Regions from separate parts of the Leucobacter chromiireducens genome, predicted to be linked through region 1. Evidence: predicted binding sites of a transcription regulator. Region 1 holds the regulator's gene; the other holds the start of a gene.
What was found. Region 1 encodes LexA, which represses DNA repair genes until DNA is damaged. Its sites were predicted from a motif close to TCGAACANNTGTTCGA; they were not measured.

Region 1 (6,070 bases):
CGGGCCGCAGCGGAGGCGGGCAGCGGCGGCATCGTGCCGCGGGTGCTGCTCGGTGTGACGAACCCGACGAACCCGAAGCTCGAAACCGCGGAGCAGGTGCGGGATCAGCTTGTGCGCGCCGCGCGCTTCATCCCGGCCGAGCTGCTCGGCTCCACCGACGACTGCGGTTTCTCGCCGTATCTGATTGATGAGAAGCCCCGCCACGGCTCGCCGGACTTTGCTCGCGACGTGGCGTTCGCGAAGATCGCCGCACGCGTGCGGGGAACGGCGCTCGCAGCGGACGAGCTTGCGGGAAGCCCGGGCCTCGCGGGCGCGGGCGTCTCGTACGCGGGCTACGGAGCGACCGGGAAGCCGGCCCCCGAGGGAGGACACGCATGAGCCCCGAACTGCTGACCGGCAGCGCGCCCACGCGCGCGAGATTCTCATTCGAGGTGTTTCCCGCGCGCAGCGGGGCGGCGGCCCTCGCATTGGGGCACGCGGTGCAACACCTGTCTGCGGCGGGGCCCGACTTCATCTCGGTCACCTACGGCGCTAACGGCTCAAATCGTGATGCCTCGATCGACCTGCTGAAGTACCTCCGCGATCACACTGACGCCCTGCCCCTTGCGCACCTCACCACGGTGGGGGAGTCGCGGGAGGCCGTGCGGGAGGCGATCCACGGGATCATGGACGCGGGAGTGCACGACTTCCTCGCGCTGCGCGGCGACCCGCCGCGAGGGCTCACAGAGGATGATCCCGCGGTGGCTGGCTCGCTCTCCGCGCTTGAACTCGTTGAGCTGGTCGCTGAGGCCCGCGCTGAGCGTCCGGCGCTCACGAGTGTGGGGCGCACCGCCGTTGCCGCATACCCGAATGGGCATCCGCTGTCGCGATCCCGATCTGAGGACATTGAGTACCTGATCGCGAAGCAGGAAGCGGGCGCCCAGTTCGCGATCACGCAGCTCTTCTTCGAGGCCGAGGAGTATCTCGGATTCGTGGAGGACGCACGAGCGGCGGGGCTGCGGATTCCCGTGCTCCCCGGCCTCATGCCCGTATCGACGAGCGCGCAACTGCGAAAGGTGGCGCAGCTGGCGGGACGCCCCGCGCCGGGTCTCCTCGCGGCGGAGCTCGCGGAGGCGGGAGGCTATGCACCGGAGCTGGGCGTCGAGCACACGGTCGAGCTTGCGCGCGCGTTGCTCGCGGGCGGCGCACCCTCTGTGCACCTGTATACGTTCAACCGCCACGAGCAGGTACTCGCGGTGCTGCGCGAGCTGAACCTCCTCACCCCGTCGCCGCTCGGATAGCGCGAGCGGTCGGGGCGAGGAGGCGCCGCGCTACACCGCCTGCGGGAAGTCCGCGGCGGCGCGCTCTGCGAGGTGCTGCAGCTGCGGGGGCACCTCCCGTCCTGTGCGGAGCATCGTCTCCGCCCACAGGCGGCCCGCGCGGTAGGAGGACCGCACGAGGGGACCCGCAAGGACTCCGGCGAAGCCGAGCGCATCCGCCTCGGCCTTCAGCTCGACAAACTCTTCGGGCCGCACCCAGCGATCAATGGGGTGGTGGAGGCTCGAGGGGCGCAGGTACTGCGTGAGCGTGAGGATGTCGCAGCCCGCGTCGCGCAGCTCGTGCATGGTCGCGGAGATCTCCGCGCGAGTCTCACCCATCCCCAGGATGAGGTTCGACTTCGTGATCATCCCCGCGCTGCGGCCCTCGGCAATGACCTCGAGCGAGCGTTCGTAGCGAAAGCCCGGACGTATGCGTCGGAAGATGCGGGGCACAGTCTCGAGGTTGTGCGCGAACACTTCGGGCTGCGCCGCAAACACCTGCGCGAGCCCGTCCGGCCGGCCGCCGAGATCGTCGACGAGCACTTCGACCCCGGATCCCGGGTTCAGCGCATGAATCTGGCGAATCGTCTCCGCGTACAGCCAGGCACCCGTGTCGGGGAGATCGTCGCGGGTCACGCCCGTGATGGTCGCGTATCGCAGCCCCATCGTGCGCACAGACTCAGCGACGCGGCGCGGCTCGTCGGTGTCGAGCGGCAGCGGTTTGCCGGACGTGATCATGCAGAAGTCACAGCGCCGCGTGCAGATGGATCCGCCGATGAGGAACGTGGCTTCGCGGTCTTCCCAGCACTCGTAGATGTTGGGGCAGCCAGCCTCCTGGCACACGGTGTGGAGCCCCTCGGACTGGACGAGATCGCGCACGTCACGGTACTCCGGGCCGGAGCGTGCGCGGGTCTTGATCCACTCAGGCTTCCGCTCGATGGGCGTCTGCGCATTGCGCGCTTCTACACGCAGCAGCTTCCGGCCTTCGGGCTCAGGCCGCGTGCCGGTCGAGGGGAGTATTCGGGCGCTCATGCGGTGAGCTCCGCGAGCGCGAGGAGTAGTTCGGCCCGCAGGATTGGCGCAGCGTCGGCCGGCGTGACCTGCGTGCCGGCGAGTGCGCTCAGCGTGCTGACACCCGCGTCGGTGATCCCGCACGGTACAAAGCCCTCGAATGGCTCAAGTGAGTTGCTGCAGTTGAGGGCGACGCCGTGGGTGATGATCCCGGCGCTCGCGTGAATCCCCACCTGGCCGAATTTGACGGCGGTGGCTCCGGGGTGTGGAGGCGTGGACCACGCACCTGCGCGCCCAGCGATGCGCTCCCCGCACACACCAAATGCAGCGGCCGTGCTGATCAGTGCGCCCTCGAGCGCGCGCACGCAGTCAACGACGCCCACGCCAGGGGCGAGTCGGACGATGGGGTACGCCACGAGCTGACCCGGCCCATGCCAGGTCACGCGCCCGCCACGGTTGACCGGCACGACCGGGGTGCCGTCCTGCGGATACTCCGCCGGGTCGGCCCGACGGCCCGCGGTGTACACGGGGGAGTGCTCGAGCAGGATCAGCGTCCCGTGATCGATGCGGTCGGTGAGCCGCGCGACCGCCTCGTCCTGAAGGCGGAGGCCGCGCTCGTACGGAACGGGCTCGGAACCAGGACCTTCGACCCGCAGCCGGTGGCCGGGAGCGCGTACACGGTGCGGAGCGGGAGTTCCTGGGGGCCGGGTGAGGGTGAGGGAAGTCATGACGTCATACTAAATAGACTCGATACAACAAATCAAGACGAGTGGACATGACACGCAAAAAGGGCCACCCCGGAAGCCGGGGCGGCCCATCTTGCGTGTGGCGGTTAGACCGAGCGGAACACCGCGACGACCTTGCCGAGCACCTCGGCGTGGTCGCCAACAATCGGTTCGAAAGCGCTGTTGCGGGGAAGTAGCCACGTGTGACCGTCGCGGCGGCGGAACACCTTCACGGTCGCTTCTCCGTCAAGCATTGCGGCAACGATGTCGCCGTTCTCTGCCTCGCGCTGCTGGCGCACCACAACAAAGTCGCCATCGCAGATCGCCGCGTCGATCATGGACTCGCCCACGACGCGAAGCATGAAGAGCTGCCCGTCGCCGACGAGTTGGCGGGGGAGCGGCACGATCTCCTCCACTTGCTGGTCTGCGGTGATCGGAACGCCCGCGGCAATCTGCCCAACGAGCGGTACGTACGCAGCCTCCTCGACCTGCTGACCCGGGGTGTCCGCGATCGCGTCGCTCGTGCTCGCGAGCTCGACAAGGATCTCTAGGGCGCGGGGTCGATTGGGATCACGCCGGATGTAGCCGCCCAGCTCCAAGCGGCTGAGCTGATGTGTGACGCTCGAGAGTGAGGAGAGGCCCACTGCGTCGCCAATCTCGCGCATGCTCGGGGGATAGCCGCGCGACTCGACGGAGCGCGCGATGAACTCAAGGATGGCTTGCTGCTTCTCGCTCAGAGGCTTCCGGGTCTGTGGCGCTGCGGCGTCGCTCATGGCTGTCCTTTCGAGCCCGGAGGGGCGGGGCGGGGGCGGTGAAAACCGAATGTCAGTGGTGCCTGGTTCAGTGGTCTCGTTGAACGAAACCCTAGCCGCGCGCTGGGAACAGGGGCAAACATCTGTTCGAGTGTCGTGGGAAAAGATCGAAACTGATCTTCGAACACGGGCTTGCGGTTTCGAATACTCGAAGATATATTCGAAACAGATGTTCGCATGGCGCTGGCCTTCGCGGGCGTCGCGACGAAAGGAAGTCCCATGAGTGCCGCAACTCTCGCAGGATCCCGGATCAGCGCAGGTGTATCGATCGCTCCCGTGGCTGAGGTCACCGCTTCTTCCGTGCCCGCGGTCACTCGACTGCGCTTGACCCGCCGCGGACGTGTGGTGCTGGGAACGCTCGCTACGGTGCTCGTGGCCGGTGTGCTGGCGCTTCTCGCGACGTTCGCTGCTCCGCAGGCGAGCGCGTCCGATACGGCCGGCGCTGGCCAAGAGTTTTCTTACGTCGTGGTGGCACCCGGCTCCTCGCTGTGGGAGATCGCCACTCAGCTCGATCCGTCGGCGGATCCGCGTGATCTCGTCAGCGAGATCGTGCAGCTGAACCAGCTCACCGAGTCTGGCGTCGATGTGGGCCAGCCCCTCGCGGTGCCGCTCCGCTACGCGGGGGATCCGCAGACTATCCCGGCAGCAGAGCTCGGCCTGACTGAGTAGCCCGCCTGCTCGCGCCCCAACGACGCAGGCGCGTTTCGAAACTAGACTGGTGTGGTGACCAGCCTCAGTGACCTCCCCCTCCGCGACAATCTTGTCGGGCAAGAGCCCTACGGCGCACCGCAGGATCCGGTGCCCGTCAGTCTGAACGTCAACGAGAACACGCATCCCATCCCCGACGAAGTCATCGCCGACATCGTGAGCTCCCTTGCCGAAGCCGTGCGCGGCGTGAACCGGTACCCCGATCGCGAGTTCATGGGACTGCGCCAGGCGCTCGCGAGCTACCTCGGACACGGATTGGCCCCGGAGCAGGTGTGGGCCGCTAACGGCTCGAACGAGGTGCTCCAGCAAGTGCTCCAGGCATTTGGCGGCCCCGGGCGGTCGCTGCTGAGCTTCAGTCCCACGTACTCGATGTACCCCCTGCTTGCCGCGGGCACCGACACAACGTGGATCGATGTGCCGCGGCCCGCGGACTACGCGCTCACGCCCGAGCTGGTGATCGCTGCCATTGCGGAGCACCAGCCGAACATCGTGATTCTGTGCGGCCCGAACAACCCCACGGGAACCGTGCTCGACCGCGAGGTTATCCGTGCGGCGTACGACGCCTTCGACGGGGTGCTCATTGTCGATGAGGCGTATCAGGAGTTCGATGCGGACACCGAGAGCGCTGTGGCGCTTCTGCCCGGCCGCCCGCGCCTGCTGGTGTCGCGCACCATGAGCAAGGCGTTCGCCTTCGCGGGTGTGCGCCTGGGGTATCTCGCAGCCGACGCCGCCGTCATCGACGCGCTGCGCTTGGTGCGTCTGCCCTATCACCTGTCCGCGCTGACGCAGGCGGCTGCGACGGCTGCGCTACGGCACTCGGACGCCATGCTGGGCGCGGTTGCGGAGATTCGTTCCGAGCGCGATCGGCTCGCGTCCGCGTTGCGCGCGCTGGGATACGAGGTCCACCCGTCGGGGGCAAACTTCTTGCTGGTCGGGGGCTTCACAGATCCCGCGGCGACGTTCGAAGCGCTGCGTGCGCAGGGCATCCTGATCCGAAACCTCAGTATCCCGGGCCACCTGCGCATCACCGCGGGAACGCCGGCGGAGACGACCATCCTGATCGACGCGATCACTCAGCTCGGTCCAGGCGGTGCGCAGGCGTAGGTCTCGCGTTTCGCGGAGCGGGGCCTCGTTCCGTGGGGCCCCGCTCTTCACGCGATGGCTGTCCGAGTGTGTGCCGAATCTGGGAGCACACTGAGCCCGCCGCGAAGTGGCCGGATAGCCTGGGGGTATGCCTCAGCCACCCGAAGCACTGCCCCGTCACGAGCTTGAACGGAAGCTGCGCCGCTCCCGCACCCTGAACATCGCCCTCGGTGCGATCGCCATCATCGGGCTCGTGTTCGGCGGTGTGCAGCTGGCGCAGGGCGGTGGCTCGGCCGGAGCTGCGGGCGCTGCCACCGGCGCGAATGCCGAGGGTGAGAGCGCGGAGCAGCCGGATGCGCAGAGCATTGAGCGTCGGGACCCCGCCGACACCATGGCGATCGGTGATGTTGACGCGCCGGTTGTGATGAGTGAG
Region 2 (6,070 bases), 1.5 Mb from region 1:
CCTCTTGTCGTCAAGGCGATCACGCCGCCGGTCGCCCCAGTGGCGGTCGACATGATCTGGGCACCCGACCGCCCGCTTCCTGCGCGTACCCAAGCGCTCATCGAGTTCGCGCAGGAAGTGGAGTGGACGCGAGCTACGCCCGACCGCCAACAAACTGGCTGACGTGCTCTGCTTCGGCCCCGTCTCCCTCGGCCTCAATCAGCGGACGGCCCCAGCGGTCGCGAATGATCAGCAGCGCGACGATCGAGATCAGCGCCATGCCCATCAGGTAGAGCGACACCGACCCGATCCAACCCGTGGTTTGCTGCAGCCAAGTGGCAATCGTGGGCGCGAATGCGCCACCGAGGATCGCACCCAGCGCGTACGACAGCGATACACCTGAGTAACGCACTCGCGAAGGGAAGATCTCCGCAAAGTAGGCCGCCTGCGGCCCGTAGGTGAGCCCGGTGGAGAGCATCCACGCGGAGAGCGAGATCAGCACCATCACAACCAGCTGCGTGTCCACCAGCAAGAAGAGTGGGAACGCCCACACGATCTGCAGGGCGTAGCCCACAAGGTAGACGTTGCGCCGGCTCTTCCAACGGTCAGACAGCCAGCCGCCGAGGAGTGTCGTGCCGGCCCACACGGCTGATGCCGCCGAGACGCAGAGCAACACCGCGGTGCGGTCCATGCTGTGCACGGTGGTCGCGTACGACAGGACGTAGCCGCCGGTCGACATGTACCCCGCCGCGTTGTTCCCGGCGAAGGTGAGTGCCGCGAGAATGACCAGCAGCCAGTGCTTCTTCATGAGTTCAACAAGCGGCATGCGCGAGCGGGCCTTGCTCTCCCGGAGTTCGAGGAACACCGGGCTCTCCTCTACCGAGCGTCGAATAATGAAACCGACGACGAGCAGCACGACACCGATCAGGAACGGGATACGCCAACCGATCTCGAGGAATCCTTCCACCCCGAAGGTCGCTGTCACGAGCGCAAGCACACCCGAAGCAAGCAGCATCCCGAGTGGGACGCCGAGCTGCGGCGCAGAGCCATACAATCCACGCTTCCCTTCGGGCGCATGCTCCACGGCCATAAGCGCGGCACCGCCCCATTCGCCGCCGGCAGAGAAGCCCTGCAAAATGCGAAGGAGCACCAGCAGGATCGGTGCGAGAATCCCGGCCTGCTCGTAGGTTGGCAGTACTCCGATCAGTGTGGTCGCGGCTCCCATCAGCACGAGGGTGGCCACGAGCATTGCCCGGCGGCCGATCCGATCACCGAGATGCCCGGCAACGATCGCCCCGAGCGGCCGAAAGAGGAAGCTGATGCCCACAGTTGCGAACGACACGAGCAGCGCTGCCTGACCGCCAAGCGGTTCGAAGAAGAGCTGCGCGAAAACGAGCGCTGCCGTGTTCGCGTAGATGAAAAAGTCATACCACTCGATCGTGGTGCCGATCATGGTGGCAACTGCGACCCGGCGACCCTCCCGCCGCGGACGAGTACTGGATAGTGAAGACATATTCGTAAGACTCCGTTGTCTCGAGAAAACCGGCGCCGTGCCGGACTTGCCCCATATTCAGCGCAGCCCATTCGTGGAGTCAAACGGGTTTTCCAGGAGAGAAACCCCGATTCTCTCGGAGTTTGTCCGCCCGCCACGAGGCGCCACGACACGCCAGGGAGACAACCCCCGGAGGGTCGATTTCACTTTCTCCCCCAAAATCCCGTATTGTTTTTCCCGGTGACGTGTCCGAGCGGCCGAAGGTGCAACACTCGAAATGTTGTGTAGGGTAACCCCCTACCGTGGGTTCAAATCCCACCGTCACCGCCACCGAAACCCCCGCAGATCCAGCGCAAGCTGAGAACTGCGGGGGTTTGCTCGTTGCTGGCGGGCCCCTTGTCGCACCCATGCTTTCGGGGCACCTTGAGGCATCACCTCACACCCCGTGCATCTGCACAGTTTTCTCAGCCAGCCATCCTCGCAGCTCGTTACGCTGAGAATTGTTTAACCACATTGTCAGATAACTCGGACTCACCCTAGGAGATGTATGTCCTCACCCGTTCAGCTGATTCGTTCCAACGCCCTGAGTGACGTTGCGGAGTACGCGTACGCCGCAACCGCCCCCGCCGGCACGCGATTCGTGTTCATGGCAGGGGCCTGCCCACTCGCAGACGATGGCTCAACCGTTGGCCCTGGCGACTTCCGCGCGCAGGCGGCTCGCTGCGTCGAGACACTCACCACCGCGCTTGAAGCCGCGGGCGCGTCACTTACGCACGTCATCCAGACCCGCGTCCTCGTCGCATCAACGCGACAGGAAGACCTCGTAGCGGCGTGGGAAGTGGTGCGCGACGCTTTCGGCGAGCACGACGTTCCCAGCACCCTCATGGGCGTTGCAGCGCTCGGCTACGACGACCAGGTGGTCGAAATCGAGGCGATCGCCGCGGTTGCCGACTAGCCCGGCTGGTTCGGGCGTCAGCTGACGCCCGAACGGCGGTGCACGGGGTATGGCACGACTTCAGCACCACCCGTGCACCGCGCGCGCTACTCGGCAATGAGCCGATCGACCACCCGGAGGTGCTGCACATCTGCGCCGCCCCGGCGCGTGAGCGGCACGAGCAGCGCGAGCGCCACGAACCCGGTGAGCAACTTGTCCGTGATCGAGGACAGCACGTTCGAGGCGAACACCCCAGGCATGACTGAGCTCGCCCCCTCGGACAGCAACCGCAAGACATTCTCGGAGCCGTGCCCGGTGATTCCCGCGTAGCCGAAGGTGAGAATCGGCGTGGCCACGAGCGAGCACGCCACGGCAACGATGATGGTCAGCGAGAAGAAACGCAGGAACGTGTCGCCCCCGCGGAAGCGTCGCACACCGTACGCCCACACGAGCGCTCCAGCAACGTTGACGAGCGCGAACGGCAGCGACATCGGGCCGTTCACCGCGACCCCCACCCCGTTGCTTGCGAGCCCGACGAGCATACCCGCACACGGTCCGAACGCGAGTGCGGCGACCGCAGTGCCGATCATGTCGAGGTACACCGGCAGGTGCAACAGCGTGACGAGCAGCTGCCCACAAAGGTTCAGCGCGAGGCACGCGAGCAGCACCAATGCGACGAATCGTGCACGCTGTGCGCGCGTGCGTCGGCGAGGGCTGGGGCACGCGACAACTTCAGCAGCGGGCTCCCCTCCGGGATCTCCCAGCTGCTCGGTGGCTGCCGGAAGTTCAGTGAGCGGTGCGATCGTTGCCACAGCCTCCGGCGCCGCAGCGAGCGCCTCGGGAGCGGCCGCTAATTGCGCCTGACCACGCGGCGATGCCCACACCGCGAGCGCGCTGTGCGAGGCAGCGGAGAGCGCGACGGCCGGCACCGAACCGGTGCGCGGCTCGATGCGCCCAACGACCGGAGCGAGCCCCGCAGAGAGATTGGGATCAGAGAGCTTAGCGTCTATCTCGCGCTCCCCCGCGGCCGCCTCCGAGCGGACCGCTGCGAGCGACGTGGACGCATCGCCCGATGCGCGTTCGGGAACGCGCGCCGGCACGTGCTTTCGCGCTGAACCACACCGGCGCACCCAGTCCTCGGCGCTCGCAGCGCTCTCCCCCAGCGCAAGCGCGATGTCACGTACGAGTTCGGCGTCAATCCGTGAGCGCCCTTTGCTAAAGGCGTGATAGACGGTGGAGCGTGGGATCATCGCGCCGTCCGGCAAATCCCCGAGCGCTACCCGTCGCACCGTGATCCGCCGCGCGATCTCCGCGTAACTCGTCGCCCCGGTACGCTCGCGCAGGCGCGTGAGATCCGCCGCGATCTCGTCCAGTGTCTCGACCGCGGTCTGAGAGCCGACCCCCATCTGCGCCCCAATCCATCGACAACCTACGTATTTCAGCTCACACGCTACACGGCGCGAACTGCCGGCGGATCCCTCGAACGAGCGGTATTTGGAGCGATTTTTGGACAAAAACCCCCGCTCCGCGAGAGTATTCACAGCAATTCATAGGAAGCCAAAGGCTAGTCGCAGGGCAAGAACATACTGAGCCCAGAGATGCAGTCGCGCGCCCCCTGGACTCCTGGACTGAGCTATGCCAGCTGTGCGTCCCAGAATGCGCGGAGTTGCTCGCTCTTGCGGAACACGATGGTGTCCCATTCCTCATCGGTGGTCGAAGAGTCCGCAAAATCCGAAGGGATCTTAAAGAGCTGCAGCGGGACGTCGAACTTCGCGCAGACGCTCGCGTAGGCGTACGACTCCATGTCCACGAGCGCCGCACCGAGCCCTGAGATGTGGGCGCGCTGCGCGTCATCCTTCACGAACACATCACCCGTCGCGATGGTGGCCGTGCGCTCCGGCAGGATGACCGTTCCGGCCGGCTCGAGCGTCGGCGAAGGCAGCGAGAAGTCGTGCTGCACCACACCCGTGATCTGCACGACCTCCTCGAGGCTCAGCCGATCCTCGCCGTCACCCACCACGCCAGCCGTGCCCAGCACGACAACACGCTTGACATCCCCGTCAGCCAGCGCCGCAGCGAGCGACACCGCTCCCTGCACCTTGCCGACTCCGGTCACGAGGTGCGGCACATCCGCGAAGGCCGAAGCCTCGTCACGGTGAGCAAAAACGAGCAGGGTGCTGGCGTCCGACATGTCAGTCTCTCCCTCGCGCTCACGCGCGGTTTCGAATCAATTTCGAATCAACACTAGCGTTTTTCGAAGACCTGTTCTAAACTAAGGTTTCGAGCTTGCATCGGCACGCGTGATCTTCCTCGTTCAAGCAGGAATGCCTCCCACTCCGCGGCCGCAGCGTACAGCTCCTCGGCGCACTCCATCAACGTGATGCAGTGGTGCGTCTCGCCACGACGGCAGTCCGCACCGCGCTCACGCGCACAGGATTCGTCGCGGCTGGCTCGATCCCGAGCCCCGCACCCGCGAGAAGTACTTGGCGGGTATCGCACCACGATGGTGCGGCAAGAAAGGAACACCATGAACCAGCTGAAGCATCGCACCCAGCGCACCGCAGCGCAGCAGCGACCCGCTCTGCGCACCCCCTACCACTCGCTCGGATCGGGCTCGGAAATGCGCGTGCCCGAGTGGGCGCAGCACCGCTCCGTATACCGCACCTCCGGGCGCACGCTCTACCTCGTCGAGACTGACCAGCCGGGCGCTGCCCGCGGCGATCTCGAGCGCCTCACCCGTTCGGGGTGGGACGTGCGGGTCGAGCAGGCTCCACAGGGCGAACTGACGCGCATCGCGCTCACCCGTGGCGATCTCTCGCTCAGCGACCTTGCCCGCGCGGCGTAGGTTCGCGGCACGGTTCGGGATCCCAATGGATCCCGAACCGCCCACCACCGCCCTCGGTGTCGTCGTGTGACGCACGCCGGGGGCGTTGTCGTGTGTCGTCGTTACACTGGCCGCATGAGCGACGTCGAACTTGCCGAGGTGGAGAGCTTCTCCCTCGACCACACGAAAGTCCTGGCACCCTACGTCCGACTGATCGGGGTGGAACACGGGCCCAAAGGCGACGCGATCTCGAACTACGACATTCGGCTCGTGCAGCCGAACGAGCAGGAGATCCCCACTGCGGGCCTGCACACCATCGAACACACGCTCGCCGCCCTCTTGCGCACCCGCTTCGAGGGCCTCATCGACATCTCGCCATTCGGCTGCCGCACGGGCTTCCACCTGATTGCCTGGGGCGAGCCCACCCCGGAGGAGGTGGCGGCGGCCATCAAGTCGGCGCTCGACGACCTCGCGCACCGCGTCACTTGGGCTGACGTGCCGGGCACCCAGGCGGTGAGCTGCGGCAACTACCGCGACCATAGTCTCCACTCCGCACAGGAGTGGGCGAAGGTGGTGCTCGAGCGCGGCATCAGCCTCGACCCCTTCGATCGCTCGCGCATCGCCTAACGTGTTCGTCGAGTTCACCGCGGTCCCCTACCTCTGGGAGGCTCGCACCGAGAAGTGGGTCTTCATCGAACTACCGGGACCGCTCTCCGAGGACATCGCCGAGATCCCCCGCCCGCGTGCGGGCTTCGGTGCGGTGAAGGTCGAAGCCCGGGTGGGCGCGACCGTGTGGCGCACCTCCATCTTCCCTGCGGGCACGGACGGCGCCTACGTGCTG

Region 2: a site for LexA is predicted at 4,660-4,675, ahead of ACR81A_RS02715 (phosphorylase family protein). Genes of this name have one in related genera too.

Annotation. Positions count from the first base shown of each region.
Region 1 is NZ_CP197024.1:2,257,815-2,263,884, reverse strand. It holds gene ACR81A_RS10160 (hypothetical protein) at 1-378, shown strand, start outside; gene ACR81A_RS10155 (methylenetetrahydrofolate reductase) at 375-1,280, shown strand; gene lipA (lipoyl synthase) at 1,311-2,330, opposite strand; gene lipB (lipoyl(octanoyl) transferase LipB) at 2,327-3,037, opposite strand; gene lexA (transcriptional repressor LexA) at 3,142-3,807, opposite strand; gene ACR81A_RS10135 (LysM peptidoglycan-binding domain-containing protein) at 4,066-4,515, shown strand; gene ACR81A_RS10130 (histidinol-phosphate transaminase) at 4,570-5,658, shown strand; gene ACR81A_RS10125 (DsbA family protein) at 5,786-6,070, shown strand, end outside.
Region 2 is NZ_CP197024.1:614,324-620,393, reverse strand. It holds gene ACR81A_RS02740 (LysR substrate-binding domain-containing protein) at 1-162, shown strand, start outside; gene ACR81A_RS02735 (MFS transporter) at 134-1,432, opposite strand; tRNA gene ACR81A_RS02730 (tRNA-Ser) at 1,711-1,801, shown strand; gene ACR81A_RS02725 (RidA family protein) at 2,019-2,426, shown strand; gene ACR81A_RS02720 (hypothetical protein) at 2,513-3,811, opposite strand; gene ACR81A_RS02715 (phosphorylase family protein) at 4,039-4,596, opposite strand; gene ACR81A_RS02710 (hypothetical protein) at 4,933-5,250, shown strand; gene ACR81A_RS02705 (S-ribosylhomocysteine lyase) at 5,365-5,856, shown strand; gene ACR81A_RS02700 (DUF1905 domain-containing protein) at 5,858-6,070, shown strand, end outside.